DNA from 4 places in the Edaphobacter sp. FHG110511_03 genome. Region 1 is predicted to be linked to each of the others. Evidence: predicted binding sites of a transcription regulator. Region 1 holds the regulator's gene; each other region holds the start of a gene.

The links. The regulator LexA, encoded in region 1, represses DNA repair genes until DNA is damaged. The targets are predictions, from matches to a motif close to CANTTCGCTTTTTATTCGC.
Region 2: a site for LexA is predicted at 1,339-1,357, ahead of AC5S26_RS01890 (Y-family DNA polymerase). Genes of this name have one in related genera too.
Region 3: a site for LexA is predicted at 1,630-1,648, ahead of AC5S26_RS13060 (putative DNA modification/repair radical SAM protein). Genes of this name have one in related genera too.
Region 4: a site for LexA is predicted at 2,582-2,600, ahead of dinB (DNA polymerase IV). Genes of this name have one in related genera too.

Annotation. Positions count from the first base shown of each region.
Region 1 is NZ_JBZYWL010000006.1:236,587-240,502, forward strand. It holds gene AC5S26_RS23405 (DUF4097 family beta strand repeat-containing protein) at 1-157, opposite strand, end outside; gene AC5S26_RS23410 (efflux RND transporter periplasmic adaptor subunit) at 356-1,564, opposite strand; gene lexA (transcriptional repressor LexA) at 1,772-2,377, opposite strand; gene AC5S26_RS23420 (response regulator transcription factor) at 2,599-3,363, shown strand; gene AC5S26_RS23425 (hypothetical protein) at 3,369-3,599, shown strand; gene AC5S26_RS23430 (sigma-54 dependent transcriptional regulator) at 3,596-3,916, shown strand, end outside.
Region 2 is NZ_JBZYWL010000001.1:487,043-490,958, forward strand. It holds gene AC5S26_RS01890 (Y-family DNA polymerase) at 1-1,304, opposite strand, end outside; gene AC5S26_RS01895 (glycoside hydrolase family 43 protein) at 1,415-2,464, shown strand; gene AC5S26_RS01900 (acyl-CoA carboxylase subunit beta) at 2,525-3,916, shown strand, end outside.
Region 3 is NZ_JBZYWL010000002.1:910,936-914,851, reverse strand. It holds gene AC5S26_RS13065 (UdgX family uracil-DNA binding protein) at 1-345, opposite strand, end outside; gene AC5S26_RS13060 (putative DNA modification/repair radical SAM protein) at 349-1,602, opposite strand; gene AC5S26_RS13055 (LLM class flavin-dependent oxidoreductase) at 1,711-2,745, shown strand; gene AC5S26_RS13050 (RidA family protein) at 2,813-3,289, shown strand; gene AC5S26_RS13045 (DUF4142 domain-containing protein) at 3,396-3,916, opposite strand, start outside.
Region 4 is NZ_JBZYWL010000001.1:195,273-199,188, reverse strand. It holds gene AC5S26_RS00690 (glutaminase family protein) at 391-2,457, shown strand; gene dinB (DNA polymerase IV) at 2,617-3,708, shown strand.

The sequences.
Region 1 (3,916 bases):
CGGAACCGGGCTTAAGACGAATATAGCCGGAACCCGTGGCTATCGAGACGTTGGGGGAACTACCCACGTTGAGAGTGCGATCGAAGCTACCTTCAGCAGCGAAGGCGGTAGCGGCAATGAAGAAAATACCAGCGGTAAGGAGGGGACGTACATTCATGGTGGTGCCTCCAATGGAATTGGTTACGAATCTTTGTGAATCTTTGTTCCGATTTTGTTTATAAAAAGCGTGTTTCAACGTGAATGTCGGATAGCCATCGACATATCGGCCTGAATATTCTGTCCCGTCGCTTGAAACACAGGAGTCCTTCGCTGCATTCAGAAGAACGATGCTTTAGCGTATTGATACTGTCAATCTCTACTGCTGAAGGATGACGGTGTCGCCGACATTCAGACCGGACAGGACCTCGGTCCGGGTTCCGTTGGAAATCCCGGCCTTTATGGCTATCTTGCGACGGCCTTTCTTTTCTTTAGAATCGGGAACCTCGACGGAGGCGTTTCGATCCTTGTCATAGATAACAGATTGTTCGGGCACCGTGAGGACGCCTTTATGCTCTTCAAGGAGAATTTCAGCATTGGCGGTCATGTTGGCTTTAAGCTCGCCGCCAGGATTGTCGATGGAGACACGAACCTCGAAAGTGGTGACATTATCTTTCTCAACGCCGAGGGGAGCGATCTTGGTGACCTTGCCTAAGAAGGTCTTATCCTTGAAAGACTCTACTTTGATGCGTGCGGGTTGGCCCATGTAGACCTTACCGATGTCGGATTCATCGACCTTGCCTTGAACATAGACTTGAGTGGTATCCCCGATAGTCATGACGAGCGTGGCAGTGGAGCCCATAACCAGGATGGAGCTGACGGCATCGCCGAGCTCGACGTCGCGTGAGAGGATGACTCCGTCCATCGGTGAAGTTACGGTGGTGTAACTAAGCTGCTCCTCAAGCTGCTTGAGAGATGCCTGGGACTGAGCGACTTGAGCCTCAGCCTGGTGAAGCTTGGAGGTATCGACGGTGATCTGGGCGACGGCCTTGTCGCGGGTGTTAGCGGCAGCGAGATACCTCTGCTGGGCGTCGTCAAGCGCCTGTTGGGAGACGACACCGTCTTTGGACATTTCGAGATTTCGCTTATAGGTGTGCTCGTACATGGGAAGGTCGGGCGCTTCGGCGTTGACCTTGTCGTACTCGATGGCGGCTAGCGCCGCGCGAGCATTGGATTCGGCAGCGGTGAGCTGAGCCTTCTGGGCATTGACCTGGGCAAGAATCTCGATCTGGTCGAGTTGGGCGAGTACCTGCCCCTGCTTAACATGCTGGTTAATATCGACGTCGAGGCGGGTGACGATACCAGAGGCTTTGGACTTGAGCTCTACCTTGGTGATGGGCTGTACCTTTCCAGTGGCCACGACCGACTTGGCGATGTCGCCTTTTTCAGCTTTCGCAAGCTGGGAAGCTTCCAGTTTGGCGCTGTTTCCGCGAGCAGCGACGGCTACGCCGAGGATAACGATTAGGACCAGGCCGATGACGCCGGTCCAGATCCAGATTTTGCGCTTTTGTTTTCGCTGTGTCGCCAAGGTCTAGCTCCAGTTGAAGCCTAATTTAAGAAGAATCGTGTCGAAGATAGGGTACGCAGGAGGACAGGAGCCGGTTCCATCGCCTGAGGAAAAGTTTTGGCATGAACCGTACTTTAGACGTATCGGAAAGGTCGATGGAGAGAAATGATAGTCGCGGAATGCGAAATATTGGGTCGGAAAGGACAGAAGGGTAGCAGTCATGAAGGTTCAGACGTACTTGCGTAGAACTCCGAGGACCTTTCCCTGAACACTGACACTGGCGGCGGGAGCAAAAATTGGGGCCATCTCGGTATTGGAAGGCTGGAGGCGGATCATGCTGCCTTCGCGATAGAACCGCTTAAGGGTAGCATCGGAACCATCAACCAAGGCAACAATGATCTCCCCTTCACGGGCAGTGCGGGTACGTTCGACTAGGACGTAGTCGCCGGAGACAATATGCTCGTCACGCATGGAATCACCGCGGACTTCGAGTGCGAAGACCTCGCGATTGCCAATGATATCGCCTAGGGAGATGCTCTCGGCAGTCTCGATAGCTTCGACAGGTCTACCCGCAGCGATACGACCAAGCAAGGGAAGACGGTCAACGGAGCGCTTGCCTGTTCGTGTGGGCAGTACGTCGATAGAACGGCTGCGATTATGCGCACGTTGAAGAAGACCTTTGTTTTGCAGATTGGTGACATGTTTATGGACGGTAGCGAGCGAGCTGAGGCCAAGACCGCTGGCAATCTCTTCATAAGACGGGGAGTACCCGTTCTTTTGAGTAAAACCGGAGAGAAAGTCGAGAACCTCTTTTTGCCGCCTGGTGATTGCCATGCGGAAATTGTAGCGAATAAAAAGCGAATTGCAAGCAACTATCTTGGTTCTTATTTTCTTCTGCGCCAAAGGGAACCCCAAGATGCACAAATTCCCATTTTGAAATGACGTATGCAAAATACTGCACGGAAGTCTTGAAAGCTAGACCGCGATAAACCAAGGTAATAAAACGTCGCAGCCAAGGTTCCAAAGGATTCATGGCGGTGTGTCAGGAGATGAGCATGCAGATTTTGATCGTGGAAGATGATACGGCCTTGGGACTGTTTCTGCAGAAGGGGTTGAAGCTGGAGGGCCACGATGTCGAGTGGGTAGGGGACGGCGAGGCGGCGCTCGAACAAATGCACAAACGCAGGCCGGATCTGATGGTGCTGGACCTGAGTCTTCCTAAAAGAGACGGAATCGAGGTGCTTGAGCAAATGAAAGGGAGCTTTGACGAGACCGCAATTCTGGTGCTGACCGGAAGGAGCATGGTTGAGGAGCGGGTGAAATGCCTGAACTTGGGTGCAGACGATTGCATGCTGAAGCCATTCAGCTTTCATGAATTAACGGCGAGGTGCAGAGCCTTGCTGCGGAGGCGGGAGAGGTTTGCAGATCCCGTGCTACGCCATGGAGACGTAGAACTGAACCGGATGGAACGTCGGGTAACACGGAGCGGAATGGTGGTGGAACTGACGGGGAAAGAGTTCAGTCTGCTCGAGTATTTGATCCAGCGGCGGGAACGGTGTTGCAGCCGGGCGGAGCTACTGGAGGGTGTTTGGCAGATGTCGCCTGACGCAGGGACCAACGTGGTTGATGTTTACGTAAATTATCTAAGGAAGAAGCTGGCGGCTGTGGGTATGGAGGACGATGCGGGCCATGCCGTGATCGAGACGGTGCGCGGTGAGGGATATCGCATGAACAATAGGGCGGGGAGCGAGAAAAAGCAGCCTGGCCGAGAGCCAATCTGCACGATGAAGACTCCCTGGGCCGGGGCTCAACAGAGATAAAGGCGATGATCATCGAGAATCTTGTGGAACAAATGGATGGTTTGTTACATGCGTTATGCCAACCGCTTACGGTGTTGCAGTGCAGGCTCGCGCTTGGAGAGTTGAGCGGAGAGGCTTCGACGATGCGAGCTGCGATTGGCGAAGCCTTAGACGAGTGCGCGCGTGTGAATGAGAAGGTGGGAGCGATGCGCGAGATGTTGCAGGCGATGGAGAGACGGGGAGAAGTAGGACGATGATAAGCGAGATGGCGATTGCGAATGCGGGAATGGTGGAAGCGGGGGTGCTGTTTGGCGCGGTGTCGACGCGGAAGGTCGTGTTGGCTAGTGCAGATGCGGGATTGCGGGGGCGGCTAAAAATCTCATTGACGGGGATGCGTTGGGAGGTCTTTGAAGCCGTAGGCGGGGCGGAGGCGATGGAGCGTCTGGATGCCGTACGGCCGGAGGCGTTGTTGGTGGACAGCTGGCTTCCAGACCTCGAAGTGAGTGAGTTCGCAGGTCAGATTCGTATGCTGTATCCAGCTGTGGAGTTGATGCGGATGGATGGAAGCGCGGAT
Region 2 (3,916 bases), on a different contig from region 1:
CCATACTGGACGGGGATCTGCGTAAACGCGATGCGTGTTGGCGCACTCTCGCGGGCGGGGAGCATTCCGGCGAAGTGCAGGGTGGTGTGACCGTACTTGAGGTTGAGCTTGTCCATGGTGGCGGAGAGCTGGGTGCGATTGTCGGGATCGCCGAAGAGGTCTTCCTGATGCTCGTCTTCGGGGATGAGATCGCGAAGGGTGACGCCGACGAAGAAGGGGCGGCGGAACTCCTCGCCCTGGGGACGGCGCGCCCACATGCCACGAAGTGCCCCGAGCAAGGTGAGGGTGTCCTGGCACTGCTGGAAGCGCGCCTCCATGCCCCATCCTGACTGCTTGATTCCGCTGAAGTGGCGTTTGGATTTCATGCGCTCCGCCTGCTCTTTTGTGAGCTGGTAGCGGATGGTGATGGACATGGAGCCGGTGTAGAACTTCTCCATGCGTAGGCGCATCGCGGCCTTGTGGAGCAGCTTGTTGGCGACTGCCCAGGAGCCCTCTTCGTTGCGGAACTCCGGAGCCATGACGTGGGAGTGTCCGAGCGACTTCTGCACGCCGTTCGAGACGGGGGCTCCGTCGTCTCCGGTTTCGGCGCCGCGCAGCCAATGGTAAAGGCGGTCGCCCCATACGCTGTCCCACAGCTTGTGCATGCCGTTTCGGTCGAGCGCGAGGAGTTGCTCCATGGTGGTGATGCCTTGGGCGTTGAGGCGGACTTCGGTGCGCGCACCTACGCCGGGGAGATCGCGAAGTTCGAGATGAGCGATGGCGCGTGGGAGCTGCGACGGCAGAAGCCCGATGAGGCCGTCAGGCTTTTGCATGTCGCTGGCGATCTTGGCGAGATAGCGGTTGGGCGCCATGCCGATGGAGCAGCGGAGGGCCTCACCGACATTTTTGTAGATGGACTGCTTGATCTCGAGCGCGATCTTGCGGGCACGGGGCGGCTCCTGCTCGCGGCCGATGAGCTGACAGCACATCTCATCGATGGAAGGCGTGTGCGCGACGGGGCAGCAGAGTTCGACAGCTTCGGCGATGGCCTTGGAGTACTTTGCGTACTCGGTGTGGCTTCCTTCGATGAGGATGATGCCGGGGCACATCTTCTTTGCCTCGCCCACCTGTGTGCCTGTCTTGACTTTGAATGCTTTTGCCTCGTAGCTGGCGGCGATGCAGCAGGTGGTATCGGCCATCGTTGGCACGACGGCGAGAGGTTTACCGCGATACTCCGGATGCAGCTGCTGCTCGACCGAGGCGAAGAAGGAGTTCAGGTCGATGTGCAGGAAGGTGAAGCAGTCGGGATGGAGGGCTGGAGGCATTTTGGGCTTTGAGAGATGTGCCGCTGGGCCGATTATATTCGCTGTATCTTCGCTCGCGAATGGAAAAGGATTTATCGTTGCATGTGAATCATAAAGGTGGAGAGAAGAGGATGAAGCGAATCGGGTTGTTGTGTCTTTTGGTGATGACTGTTGCCGGGTTGCGGGCACAAGGTACATCGTCGTCATCGGAAGAGATGCTGCTGCCGCAGATGCCGCTGCACGATCCGTACATCCTCCCCTATGCTCCGCGTAAGACGTATTACCTGTACACCTCCAATGTTCCCTCGCTAACGGGAGTGAAGCGTGTGGGGACGATGGCGTATACGAGCAAGGATCTGAAGCACTGGACCCGCCCCAAGGTGGTGTTCACGGTCCCCGAGAACTTCTGGGCGGAGCAGGGTGGCTGGGCTCCTGAGGTGCATGCGTACAAAGGCAAATACTATCTGCTGACGACGCTGCACAACGACAGAAAGCCTCTGCCGCAGCCACTGCCGGTGGGCCATGAAACGTACATGCGCGGAACCATCATTGCTGTGGCTGATTCTCCTGATGGCCCGTTTGTGCCGGTAAAGGCAGACGGCCCGATTCCTCCGGCGGATTTCATGACACTGGATGGAACGCTGTATATCGACCGCAGCGGTAAGCCATGGATGGTTTATGCGCACGAGTGGCTGCAGGTGACGGACGGAACGATGGAGGCGGTGCCGCTGAAGGAGGACCTGACCTCCGCGGACGGAGCGCCGATCTCGCTCTTCAAGGCCTCGGACGCTCCATGGATCGATGAGCAGGCGAAGCCGACGACCTCGGCTTCGCGCTACGTCACGGACGGTCCGGAGCTGTATCGCACGAAGGATGGCCACCTGCTGATGCTGTGGTCCAGCTACGAACATCTCAGCGACAAGACTCCGGGGAGCCACTACGTGCAGACGGTGGCGCGTTCGCAGTCGGGAGAGCTGAAGGGACCGTGGGTGCAGCTTGCACCGCTGGTGCGACAAGATAGCGGGCACGGCATGCTCTTCCGCACCTTCGAGGGGCAGTTGATGATGGTGCTGCACAGGCCGTTCAAGGGAGCCCGTGGAAAGCTGTACGAGATGCGGGACGCGAGCGATCACCTGGAGGTGGTGCGGGAGCGGAGTGACCTGGATGGAGATCTTCCATAAAAGGCAGAGCGCGCCTGCTCACTGCTAAAATCGCTGCCTATGGCCGCAGTGGAACAACCCATGACATCGCACAAGAAACCGACGGCACAGCAAGTGCGTCTGGCTGAGCTGGCAGCGCGACATGCCATCGCCGAAGAGGGCGGAGGGCCGGAGCGACGGGCTCGCGAGAACAAGTCCGGCAAGTTATCCGCGCGCGAGCGGGTGGAGCTGCTGCTCGATGAAGGAACGTTTGAGGAGACGGACAAGTTTGTTACGCACCGCGCGTCGGAGTTCGGCATGGACTCACAGCGGGTTCCAGGGGATGGATTCGTAACCGGGCATGGACGCATCGATGGCCGCGTGGTGTTTGTCTTCGCGCAGGACTTCACCGTCTTCGGCGGGTCGTTGTCGGAGGCTAACGCGGCGAAGATTGTGAAGATCATGGACATGGCCGTGAAGGTGGGCGCGCCGGTGATCGGGCTGAACGATTCAGGCGGAGCACGGATTCAAGAAGGCGTGCTCTCGCTGGCGGGATACACAGATATCTTTCTGCGCAATACGCTAGCGAGCGGTGTGGTGCCGCAGATCTCGGCGGTGCTGGGACCCTGTGCGGGAGGCGCGGTTTATTCGCCGGCGATTACGGACTTCACGTTGATGACTGAGAAGACGAGCTACATGTTCGTGACCGGGCCTGACGTTATCAAGACCGTGCTGCACGAGGATGTGACCAAGGACGCGCTGGGTGGAGCGCATACGCACAACGAGATCTCCGGTGTTGCTCACTTCATGGCTCATGACGACCGGGAGTGCATGGCGATGATTCGCGAGCTGGTGGGATTTATCCCGTCGAACAATCTCGATGACCCTCCTCGTCGCGCGACCAGCGATGATCCAGCGAGGGCAGATGCGGCTCTGGACACGATGATCCCGGAGGAGAGCAACCAGCCCTACGACATGGTGGACGTGATTGCGCGCATCGTCGATGACGGCTATCTGTTCCAGGTGCAGGAGCACTTCGCGCGCAATCTGGTCGTCGGCTTTGCGCGTATGAATGGGAGGCCGGTGGGCGTAGTCGCGAACCAGCCTGCTGTGCTTGCGGGTGTGCTGGATATCGATGCGTCGGTCAAAGGGGCGCGGTTTGTGCGGTTCTGCGATGCTTTCAACATTCCACTGATCACGTTTGAAGACGTGCCAGGGTTTATGCCTGGAACGCGGCAGGAGCACGGAGGAATTATTCGCCATGGCGCAAAGCTTCTGTATGCCTTCGCCGAGGCGACTGTGCCGAAGCTGACGGTCATTACACGGAAGGCTTACGGCGGGGCTTACTGCGTGATGAGCTCCAAGCACCTGCGGACCGATGTGAACCTGGCGTGGCCGACGGCGGAGATTGCGGTGATGGGTCCGGAGGGCGCGGTCAATATCGTATACAAGCGCGAGCTGGATGCGGTGGTGCGGCGGGCAGAGGCGGTGATG
Region 3 (3,916 bases), on a different contig from region 1:
GGGGTCGATGTCGAGGTGAAGCAGATTTGTTTCCGTCTGCAGGCGCCACAACAGCCGATAGAGAAGGTTCCAGCGATCCGGGTCGCGATGGTGGGCGGCAATCAACGCATCGTCGAGAAAAGACTTTGGAGCGTGCGGCTTTGCCTGCGACAGAGTCGCGCTTCGACGTTCGCCGCTGGGAAGGAGATGCAGGGATCGCGGTGCGGTGAAGAGGTCGTCCTGAAAGTCGATCTCGGGAGGGGGCATGGAGGAGAGGAGTGCCTCGCGGGCAAACTCGCGCCAGCTTTCAAAGCCGGAGTCCTCCGGAGACTTGAGCTCGATGATGAAAGAGGTGGAAGAAAACATAGGTCACAGTTGCCCATGGAGGGTGGAGGCGACCGTCAGAGAATCGCCGGGCGCGAGGTTTAGAGAAAGTTGTTCCGCAGGAACTGGGGCGGCTGCTGGTAAAGGCGAATGCGGCAGAGAGTCGGCCGTGATGATCCACGGAGAGGTGTTCTTCAGGCTGATGCGGAGCCGCCGCAGGTCGTCAAGGATGAGCCTGTGATAGCGACGGATGTTAAGGATCCGATCCACATTCCTATACCCGAGGCCGGGCACGCGAAGGAGTATCTCGCGCGGGGCAGCGTTGACGTCGACCGGAAAAGCCTCGCGGTGCCGATTTGCCCACTGTGTCTTGGGATCGGCCTTCAGATCGAGATGGGGATCGTCGGGGGTGGTGATCTCATTGGCATCGAAGCCGTAGTGGCGGATGAGCCAGTCGGCCTGGTAGAGACGATGCTCGCGAACCAGGGGTGTCGCAGCGAGGGGGAGGCGGAGATCCGCCTTGGGGTAGGGACTGAAGCCGGTGTAGTAGATGCGCCGAAGGGCAAAGCGTCGGTAGAGAGTGTCTGCACGCTGGATGATGTCGCGGTCGGTCGAATTCGTGGCTCCCACCACCATCTGGGTCGACTGGCCCGCTGGAGCGAACTTCGGGGTCGAGCGAATGTGACGGCGGTCCTCGTCGAGCTCGTTCTTGCGGGTATGGATCTGCCCCATGGTGCCTTCGATAACAGACGATTTTTTCTCGGGGGCGAGTTGAACGAGATCCTGCTGGGTGGGGAGCTCGATGTTGGCCGACATGCGGTCCGCATAGAGACCCGCGGTTTCGATCAACGTGGAAGCGCACCCGGGAATGGCTTTGAGATGGATGTAACCGCCGAAGTTGTGGGTGATCCGTAGGGAGCGCGCTACGTGGATGAGCTGCTCCATGGTGTAGTCGGGCGACTGAATGATTCCGGAGGAGAGAAAGAGTCCTTCGATGTAGTTGCGCTTATAGAAATCGAGGGTGAGGTTAACGACCTCTTCGGGCGTGAAGCGGGCGCGGCGAATGTCGGAGGAGGAGCGGTTGACGCAGAAGACGCAGTCGTAGGTGCAGAAGTTGGTGAGGAGAATCTTGAGGAGCGAGACGCAGCGACCATCGGGAGTGTAGGAGTGGCAGATGCCATTGCCATCGGTATGGCCGACACCTTTTCCATTGCCGGCGCGTTTGGCTCCCGAGGAGGCGCAGGAGGCGTCGTACTTCGCCGCATCCGCCAGAATTTCGAGTTTTTGTTGGGTATTCACCGGATCAGTCTTCCGGCAATCAGTATAGCGAATAAAAAGCGAAAGTAGTTGGTGTCTCCCTGTGGAAGACGCTTCGCTCCGATTTAGCTCCAGTCACATCAGATATTTATGCAGACGAAGAGAGAACTTAAGCTTTCGGTACTGGATCAATCTCCGGTGGCGGAAGGAACCGCGCCGGCGCAGGCCTTGCAGAATTCGATTGCATTGGCGCGGAGGGTGGATGAGCTTGGCTACCGGCGTTTCTGGATGTCGGAGCACCATGCGATGGACCTGCTGGCGTGTACGGCTCCTGAGATCATGCTGGCGCGGATTGGAGCGGAGACAAGTCGGATCCGGATTGGATCGGGCGGGATCATGCTGCCGCATTACACGCCACTGAAGGTGGCGGAGGTCTTTCGGACGCTCTATGGGCTCTATCCGGAGCGGGTGGATCTGGGGATCGGGCGTGCACCGGGCGGCGGACCGATGGAGTCCCTGGCGCTGAGGCGGAGCCGAAAGACGGCGATGGAGGATGACTTTCCGGAACAGGTAACGGAGCTGTTGGCCTTTCTCGAAGACGATTTTCCGACTGGACATCCGTTCGGCAAGGTGAAGGCGATGCCGGCACCGGTTCCGGAAGAGAAGTACGTGGGACCAGCGGTATGGATGCTGGGGTCGAGTATGTGGAGCTCGGCCGCGGCGGTGGAGTTTGGGCTGCCGTATTCGTTTGCGCACTTCTTTTCGCCGGTGAAGACTAGAGATGCGACCGAGGCGTACCTGCGGAATTTCCGGAGCGGCCCACGTCGTGAGAAGCCGGAGGCGACGGTGGCGGTCGGCGTGATCTGCGCGGAGAGCCAGGAAGAGGCCGAGTTTCTGGCTTCGAGCGTGAAGCTGCTGCAGCAGAGGATTCGCCTGGGTGAGCGAAAGCCTGTGGCTGCTCCTGAAGACGCTCTGCGCGAGTTGAGGATGAGGGGCGAGATTCCGCTGGAAGAAGGGGAGTGGCCGCGCTATTTCGTGGGGACCCCGACGGTGGTGCGAGAGAGGCTGGAGCAGATGGCCGGGGAGCTGGGTATCGGGGAGGTGATTGTGAATACGATTGTGTGGGACCAGGAGAAGCGTCTGAGGAGCTATGAGATGCTGGCGAAGGAGTTTGGCCTGGTTTGAAAAGAGCTCTCCTGAAAGAGATGATTTGCAATCTGAAAAACTGAAACGACAGATTGAGGAGACCCCCATGAAGCTGTTCTGGATTTTAGGATTGAGTGCTGCGTTGACGTCCGTCGGGGCTGCGCAGGAGAAGGCGGTCAATCCGACGGTGAAGTTTGAGAATTCGCCCGCTTTGGCCGCCCCGGCAGGCTACAGTTACGCGGCTGTGGTGAGTGGAGGGAAGATGGTTTTTCTTTCCGGACAGGTGGGCTTAAACAAACAGGGCGAGATGATAGGGAAGGGTGATTTCCATGCGCAGGCCGCGCAGGTCTTTGCCAATCTGAAGCAGGCGCTGGCCGCGGCTGGAGCGACTCCGAAGGACATTGTGAAGCTGAACTATTATGTCGTGGGTCTGAACCATGACAAGCTGGTTGTGCTGCGGGATGTGCGTGACCAGTACGTCGATAAGGAGCATCCTCCTGCGAGCACGCTGGCCGGAGTACAGGCTCTGTTTCGTGACGACGCAATGCTGGAGATCGATGCGGTGGCAGTGATTCCGCAGTAGTCAGACGAGCGCTTCAAGTATTAAGACGGGAGCCTCTTCGCGATACTCTGCGAGAGGCTCCCGTCCTAACGTTGCTTTTTAAATCCGTTCATTCTGCAGAACAGGCTTATTTCGATTTGCCATTGACGTCGACGTTGTGGCTTTGTGCGATCTGCTGGATCATTTCGAGATGCTGTGAGATCACTCCTGCGCCCTGTTGTGCGACCTGCTTGACGTTCGGATCCTGCGTTACCTGAGCCGCATCTTTGAAATCCTTCATGTCCTGTTTGTGGTCCTTGACCATCGCCTGGATGTAGGCTTCATCGAACTGCGGACCTGAGAGCGCTTCGAGCTTCGCCATCAGCTGCTTGTCTTTCTTTGAAGGTCCTTTGGGTTCTTTGACACCCAACTGCTGTGCGATCGGCTTGATCTGATCGCCAAGCTGGGTATGGTCCTGCACCATCTTCTGCCCAAACTGCTTCACGTCTTCGCTCTGGGACTTCTGCTGCGCAAGCTGCCCCAGCTGTACCTCGGCCGCGCCGCCTTCGAGCGCCTTCCTGACGAAGGCCTGATCGACCATGGACTGTTGGCTCGACGAACCTGCATTCGGATCCATCGCACCCGGACTCGGAGCACCGGGCTGCTGGC
Region 4 (3,916 bases), on a different contig from region 1:
CCAGCCTTATCCTTGCTATTCGGACTGCGCGGTGGGATGCGACGGCCAGCGATGCTGTCTCGACTGTTGAATGGGATAGGGAGGTCAATCATAGCGTGAGAATTGGGCGAATTGTTCTCTCACATCTGATTTCGCGCTATCCCGGGATGTTTAAAGCCAAAGACGTTCCCTGGTATGTCCCTACTGACGATGATGTGCCAAGTTAACAGCCGTTATACGTCCGGTCACTTATGATAAGCAATATGCAGGCAAAATATTGCTGCGTGTATACGTCGCGCTTGAATGCGTACACTGGTCGAACGAATATTGAGACAACCTATCCGCTTCCCGAACGCCATATAGCGTAGTGAACAAAACCAAACCCAGCCCAAAGGAATTTTAGTGATGCGAATGAGATCAGTAGCGTGCGCTGCAATGGCCGTAATATGCCTATCGGCCACTGCACAACAACACCGGGCGCCTGCGGTGCCGCTTGCGACGAACGATCCGTTTTTCAGCTTGTGGTCGATGGGCGACAAGCTGACGGATGTGCCTGTGAAGCACTGGACCGAGGTCGCCCAGCCGATGCTCGGACTCATTCGGATTGATGGCAAGACCTATCGCTGGATGGGGACGATGCCGCGAGGTTACTTTGGCATGCCCGCCGTCGATGCGATGGAGCAGACGTCGGTCGAAGTGACTCCTTTGCATTCCAAGTATCGATTTACTGCTGCAGGGCTCGAACTGGACGTTGTCTTCTTTACCCCGCTGTTTCCGAAAGACCTGGATGTGATGTCGCGACCGGTCACCTACTTGAGCTGGAGTGCAAGGTCTATCGATGGAAAGGAACACCAGACGGATCTGATGCTGGATGTTGATCCGCTGATCGCGGTAGACCAGCCGGCACAGCAGGTGATCTGGTCGCGAACGCGTGCTGCGGGGTTGACGCTTTTGAACGTAGGCACACGCGATCAGCAGACGCTTCATCAATCCGGGGACCGTGTTCGCATCGATTGGGGATACTTTCGTCTGGGCATACCGGATTCGGCGGCAGCCACAACCTCGATGGCAAACAATGGCATTCCGGTCTTTGTCCAGTCGGGCAATCTGCCCGAGGCGGACGACTCCTCGATGCCGGCTCCGGCGGCAAGACGCGGCCAGGCGGCTCATCTGACGACAAAGTTGTCGCTGGGTGCGGTAGGCTCGGCAAAGGTCGAGCGACATGTAGAGCTCGCGTATACCGAGGGATATGCGATCGAATATCTAGGGCGCAAGCTCCGCCCTTATTGGCAACGCAACGGCATGACCGAGGCCGCGATGCTCAGCACCGCCGAGAAAGAGTATCCGCAGCTTGAGCAGCGCGGAGTACAGTTTGACACCGAGACGATGGCTGAGATGAAGAAGGCCGGTGGAACGGATTACGAAGCGCTGACCTCGCTGCTGTTTCGCCAGACGATTGCGGCGCATAAGCTCGTGGCCGATATCGATGGCACACCGATGTTCTTTTCAAAGGAGAACGATAGCAACGGCTGTATTGATACGGTAGATGTCACGTATCCGTCGTCGCCGTTCTTTCTGCTCTTCAACCCGAAGCTGCTGGAGGCGCAGCTTGAGCCGTTGATGCGCTATGCGGCGCTTCCGCGTTGGAAGTTCCCGTTCGCGCCGCATGACCTGGGCACATATCCTCTTGCGAACGGCCAGGTGTATGGAGGCGGCGAAGAGAATGAGGAAGACCAGATGCCGGTTGAAGAGAGCGGTAACCTGATCATCATGATCGCGGCCCTTGAGCGGAGCGAAGGCAATTGGGATTTTGCGAAGCGCTACATGCCTCAGCTGACGCAATGGGCGGATTATCTGGAGAAGAAGGGAATGGATCCGGAAAATCAGTTGAGCACTGACGACTTCGCCGGTCATCTTGCGCACAACACCAATCTATCCATCAAGGCGATTGAAGCTCTTGGAGCATTCGTTCAGATTGCGCGAGGAGTTGGCGACACGAAGCTTGCCGAACACTACGAGGGAATCGTACGCAAGATGCCGGCCGAGTGGGAGAAGATGGCGATCGATGGCGATCACTACAAGCTCGCCTTCGACCAGCCGGGCAGCTGGAGCCAGAAGTACAACCTGGTGTGGGATGATCTGCTGGATATTCATCTCTTCCCGAAGAGAGTGATGGACACCGAGTGGAAGTTCTACAGCAAACAACTTCAGCGATACGGCCTTCCGCTGGATAACCGGAAGACCATCACGAAGCTGGACTGGGAGATCTGGACGGCGAGCCTGGCCAGTAACCCGGCACAGTTCCAGGACCTGGTCCACAGGTTGATCGTCTGGGCAGACGAGACGCCATCGCGGGTCCCTACGACGGACTTCTATGACACCGTCAGCGGAAAGCAGATAGGCTTTCAGGCTCGCTCGGTTGTCGGCGGAGTATTTATCAAGGCGCTGATGATGCGAGGGCCGGTCCATAAGAACTGAGTTCAGGTACGGGGATTTTCGCGCCAACGATGGTGGCCCTCTGAAGCCCATAGTTGGCGCGAAAGTCCGGTGGGAGATGAACTGCTCTGCATAATGTGAGCGGCAGGCAGCGTCGAATCCTGTTTTATTCGCTGTTTATTCGCTTTAGAATCAGAGCTGTTGCTGAGCGATCCTCAATCTCGCAAGATCGTCCACATCGATATGGACGCGTTCTATGCGTCGGTGGAACAGCGTGACGACGCCTCGCTTCGCGGCAGGCCGGTGGTTGTCGCGTGGCGTGGGAACAGGTCTGTTGTCTGCGCAGCTTCTTACGAGGCGCGCAGGTTCGGAGTGCGCTCAGCGATGGCTGCGGTTCATGCAGAGCGCCTGTGTCCGGATGCGATCTTCATTCCCCCGGACTTTACGCGGTACAAGGCTGTCTCCCATGCGGTTCGGGAGATCTTCAGGCGGCACACCGAACTGATTGAGCCGCTCTCGCTCGACGAGGCATACCTGGATGTGACGGTCAATAAAACCGGTCTTCCGACAGCGACGCAGGTTGCGAAGACGATTCGCCGGCTGATCCGCGAGGAGCTTGAGCTGACGGCATCTGCGGGAGTGGCACCGAACAAGTTTCTGGCCAAGATCGCATCGGACTGGCGCAAGCCCGATGGCCTGTTCGTGATCCAGCCGCACGATGTCGATTCCTTTCTTTTTCCCCTGGCCGTAGGGAGGATCCCCGGCGTGGGCAAGGTGATGGAGACGCGTTTGAGGCAGCTTGGGGTTACGACAGTGGGCGACCTGCGAGGAATCGGCCAGTCGGCTCTCCACGGGCATTTCGGACGTTATGGTTTGCGATTGTACGAGCTGGCTCACGGGATCGATCACAATCCGGTGGTTGCTGACCGGCCGACAAAGTCGATCTCTGCCGAAGACACGTTCGAGCGCGACCTTCCACTTGATGCGACAGAGGAGATGATTCGCCGACTGGCGGAGAAGGTCTGGTCAGCATCGCGCAAGGAGTCCAGGGTGGCTCGGACGGTGGTCTTGAAGTTGAAGACGAGCGAATTCGAGATCATTACTCGTAGCCACACTCCCGCAATTCCTCCAGAATCTGGCGAGGACCTTATTGCGATTGCGCTGTCGCTGCGAGAGCGTGTCAGCGTCAACCCCGGTCAGCGGTTTCGGCTGGTCGGAGTTGGGTTGAGCAACTTTCAGGAGCTGGATTCGGGCAGGTCTTCTCTTTTTCGATGGGATCTACCTCTCCCTTAATGCATTGAGAGCAGATTCCAGGCAATTTCTTCGAGAAGATAACGCGAAGTGCGTCAAAGAGGGTGAGGGGTGGCAGAAACGTTTCACCTTCGAGAGCGGATAGTTTATTTTCGAGGTTGTTTGGAAAACAGCGAACCTCGGGTTGAATATTCTGAGGAAAGGAATTTTGTTCAGCTTTTCTGTAATGTTTTTCACTGCTATTGCAGGT